Regions from separate parts of the Janthinobacterium sp. GW822-FHT07A03 genome, predicted to be linked through region 2. Evidence: predicted binding sites of a transcription regulator. Region 2 holds the regulator's gene; the other holds the start of a gene.
What was found. The regulator FliA, encoded in region 2, starts transcription of late flagellar genes. The targets are predictions, from matches to a motif close to CTAAAGTTTNNNNNNNNNNNGCCGNTA.

Region 1 (2,199 bases), on a different contig from region 2:
AGTTCCGCGACGGACTCGTGCGCCGTCTTGCCGAACTGGCTCGCTGGCGCGATGACCATGGGCACGGCCACATCCACGCACGAGACCGCATAACCGTGCACCATATCCTGAACATTGCCTGTTGGCAATAATTTACCCGTCTTGGCGCCTGCCGGCTGCCGCAGGAACAGGTCCACGCGGGGGAAGTTGCCGGTCACGCCAGGAATGCCGGCGGCCGTAAAGCTGCCATCGAGTTCGCGCGCCATGCGCGAGGTGGTGATGACGCCCGTGTTGGTGTTGCGGATATCGATATTGTGTGCGCCGATGGCCAGCGCCTCGATCACGCCGCTGTCCAGTCCCCACAGTTGCAGGGCGGACGACATATTGCCGCAGTTCACGCTCCAGTCGATATCGCCATGCTCGCCAGCCAGCTGGGCCAGGGTGCTGACCAGGCGCGGCTGGCCCGCATGCTGTTCCACCTCGGCGAGGAAGACTTTATTGCTGGTGGGCGTGCCCCGACCCAGGCCCGTGATTTGCCGGTTGCCCGGCTGCCGGCCGGACTGGGGCACGCCCATCAGGTGGCGCAGCAATTCCTCGCGCAGCGTTTGCTCGGCCGGCACGCAGGCCCCGTGCAAGACCAGGCCCGTCGACGTGCCGCCACGCATGTGGTGGACGGGAAACTCGATCACGCCGCAGCGCAGGCGGGGCACGAGGTCGGGCAGGGCGGGCAGCAGGGGCGTCATCATCATGGGTCGTGGTCAAGGCAGGAAGCGCCAGTGTGCCAGTTTTTCTTGCCGGTGTGCAATTGGATGGTGCGCGCGGCGTCTTTACATGCCTTTACCCGCCTTTACACTTGCCGCCCTGTATTGAGTACCTTGCGCGCCGATAATAAGGTATTGAATAATCAGGGAGGCAGTATGGTAGCGGCAATCGGTTCCGGCAGCGCAGTCAGCGCGGCCAGTAGCGCCAGTGCGGGCAGCAGTACGCAGATCGCGGCGCTGCAAAAGCAGATTACGGCGGCGCAAAAGCAGTTGACGGAGTCGCAGAAGGGCGAGCAGACGGAAGCGTCGCAAAAGCTGCAGCAGCAGCTGGCGCAGCAGATCCAGGCCTTGCAGGCGCAAATTGCTCAGTTGCAAGCTGCTGCCGCGCAGCAGGCGGCGCAACAGGATACGCAGACGGCCAGCAGCACCGACACGGCGGTCGGCCCGGCCAAGTCCGCCTCCTCCACACTGGGCAGCATCATCGATACCCAGGCGTAAGCAAATCTCGGGCAATACTCGCCGCCAGCTCAGCCTGGCGTTTTGACGGGCAACAACATTTCCACGCAGAGTCCGCCACCGCTGCGCAAGCTGGCGCCGATGCGGCCGCCATGGGCGCCGATGACGTGCTGGGCGATGGCCAGGCCCAGGCCGTGGCCGTCCGTGCTGTGTTGGGTATTGCTGGCGCGGAAGAACGGCTGAAAAATACTGGCCAGGTCGGCGCTGGCCACGCCGGGGCCGCGGTCCAGCACGGCGATGCGCAGCAGATCCTGCTTGCCGTCATGCAGGCGCGACAGCTTCACTTCCACCGTGCCGCCATCGGGACCATGCTTGACGGCATTGCGCACCACGTTTTCCACGGCGCGCGCCAGCAGTTCGGGCCGGCCCGTGACAGCGGCGCCGGCGCTGGCCGCGTCGCCCGCCAGGACGATGTCCACCTGGCGCGCCTTCGCTTCGTAGCGGGCGTCTTCCAGAATGTCGTGCAGCAGCTCGGCAATGTCGACGTCTTCGCTGAGCGGGGAGCCCGCACCCGCTTCCAGCCGCGACAGGGTCAGCAGCTCGCCGATCAGCTTGTCCATGCGTTCGCTTTCGCGCTCGATGCGCTGCATCGAGGCGTCCATCTTGTCCGGCTGCTGGTGCGCCAGGCCGATGGCGGCCTGCAAGCGCGCCAGCGGCGAGCGCAGCTCGTGCGACACATCATGCAGCAAGCGCGTCTGGCTCTCCATGAGATTGCGCAAACGGCCCGTCATGCGGTCGAAATCGCGGCCCAGGTCCGTCAATTCATCGCCGCGCTTGCCGCTGGCGTGAAAACGGGGCGCCAGGTCGCCGTGCGAAGCAGCCTCGAACGCTTGCCGCAGGTCGCGGATGGGGCGCGCAAAATACCAGGCCAGCAAGAAGGCGAACAGCAGACTGGCGGCGATGGCGGCGCCCAGGGGAATGAAGGTGCGGTAGGGACTGTCCA
Region 2 (2,199 bases):
AGGCGGAGATTTCCACGTCGAGCAGCTGGCGCAGCTTGTCGGGCGCGATGCCGTCGACGATCATGCGCAAACCCTTGGCGTTGAAGCGGTCGGCCGTGTTTTCCATCAGGCGTTCGAGCGCCAGCGGGCCGTCGCGGCGGGCCGTCAGGCTCCATTGCCCGATGTCGCGCGCCAGCGCGGCGCGCGTGTCGGACGGCGGCAGGAAGACCCAGCGCAGCATTTCCAGGCCGCGGACAAAAGTGCGCAGCCGCGTCTGCAGCAGCACGGCGCCGAAGGTGCCGACGATGACGATGGCAAAGGCGGCCGGCTGCAGCAGGGAGGCCATCTTGCCGCCTTCCAGTGCCTGGCCGACCAGCAGGCCCGCCAGCGCCAGGAGCAGCCCGATTACGCTGGACCAGTCCACGCCTGCTCCCTCAAGGTTGCGCGCAGGCGCGCGACGGCCTGGGTATGCAGCTGCGAGACGCGCGATTCGGATACGCCCATCACCGCGCCGATCTCCTTCAGGTTCAGCTCTTCTTCGTAATACAGGCCCATGAGTATTTTCTCGCGTGGCGGCAGCGCGTCGATGGCATCGATCACGGATTGCCGGAAATCGGTATCGAGCAGGGAACGCAAGGGGTCGCTGTCCTCGTCCACGCAGTGGCGGTCGAGGAAGCTGTCATTGCCGTCCGGGTCATGAAAGTCTTCGTAGTACACCAGCTGGTGGCCGCCGCCGTCGCCCAGCATTTCCTGGTAGTCGGCCAGCGACATTTTCAGCAGTTTCGCCACTTCCGACTCCGTCGGCGGGTGGCCAAGGCGCTGCTGCAAGGTGCTCATCGCTTCCTCGATCTTGCGCATGTTCTGGCGCATGCTGCGCGGCAGCCAGTCGCTGGTGCGCAATTCGTCGAGCATGGCGCCGCGGATGCGCAGCACGGCATACGTCTCGAACTGCGCGCCATGCGTCTCTTCATAGCGGGTAATGGCATCGAGCAGGCCGATCATGCCGGCCTGGATCAGGTCATCGACCTCGACCGAAGGCGGCAATTTCGCCTTCATATGGTGCGCCAGACGCTTCACCAGCGGAATGTGCTCCGTCAGCAAATAGTCCTTGTTCGATTTCCCTTTGACCGTGTACATAGGCTGCTTATTGTTTTCTCGTCTTATCTGGTGCTACGGTTGGTATCAGGCGCTGAACTGGTGCGGGCTCCCCGTCTGGTACAAGGTGCCGCCCAGCACCGGCGCCGCCGAACGGGCCAGCCGCTCGGCCAGTCCGCGAAACGCCACCGAGGCGCCCGCCAGCGGAAACGCATCGACCACGCTGCGGCCCAGGCGCGCCGCGCGGTGCAGATACTCATCGGCAGGCACCGAACCCATCGAGGTCAGCTTCACGGCCAGGTAGCGGCTCGCCGCCTGCGCCATATTATCGTATACCACTTTTGCCTCGGATTCGGAAGCGCCGGTGACGAGAATGCCGAACGGACGGCGTCCCAGTTCCTGGCTCAGGCGCTTGATCAGGCAGTACGCCGCCTTGATCGAGGTGGCGCTGGTCGACACTTGCACGACGATATCCGACGAGGCCATCAAGGGCACGGGGAAGCAGGCGCCCTCGTCGGCCACGACGCCGTCGACCAGCACGATGCCGCTCTGGCGCGCCAGCACCTCGAAGGTCTTGCCCAGGCGGCGCAGTTCATCTTCGCCCGCATAGTCCATGCTGTCCATCAGGTGGTTGCGCGCGCCCAGGCTGGCCACGCCGAAGCCTTGCGGCACCTGGTGGATGACCTGGTTCAGGCCGCACTGCTGGCGCGCCACGTCGCGCAGGCTGGCGCCGTGCGCCAGTCCCAGCCGCGCCGCCACGCCGTCGCTGCCGCCGCTGGCGTCGAGCAGCAGCACGTCATTGCCGCCGTAGACGAGCGAAGCGCCCAGGTTGACCAGCATGGCGCCCTTGTCGTCCTGCGGCGTGGCCGAGAGGAACGTCATGACGCGCGGCTGCGGGCCGGCCAGCATGCGGCGCAAGCCTTCGGCCTGGTCGAAATCGAAATTAGCCAAGGTGCACCCCGCGCGCTTCATTGTTGCGGGCGGCCGCCTGCGCCATCAGCAGCGGCAGTTCGGCATCGGAAAACTGCGTCGCCGCCGCATCGCGCTTGAGCTTGAAGGCGCGGTCGATCAGGTAGCCGCGGTCGGCCAGGTACAGGTCTTCCGGCACGCGCTGGCCGTTCGACA

Region 1: the regulator FliA is predicted to act here: its motif matches at 841-867, upstream of AC1RJW_RS28465 (FlxA-like family protein).

Annotation. Positions count from the first base shown of each region.
Region 1 is NZ_JBXAKW010000016.1:33,619-35,817, reverse strand. It holds gene AC1RJW_RS28470 (PrpF domain-containing protein) at 1-728, opposite strand, end outside; gene AC1RJW_RS28465 (FlxA-like family protein) at 897-1,238, shown strand; gene AC1RJW_RS28460 (sensor histidine kinase) at 1,268-2,199, opposite strand, start outside.
Region 2 is NZ_JBXAKW010000001.1:62,552-64,750, reverse strand. It holds gene AC1RJW_RS00285 (flagellar motor protein) at 1-403, opposite strand, end outside; gene AC1RJW_RS00280 (RNA polymerase sigma factor FliA) at 385-1,116, opposite strand; gene AC1RJW_RS00275 (MinD/ParA family ATP-binding protein) at 1,162-2,025, opposite strand; gene flhF (flagellar biosynthesis GTPase FlhF) at 2,018-2,199, opposite strand, start outside.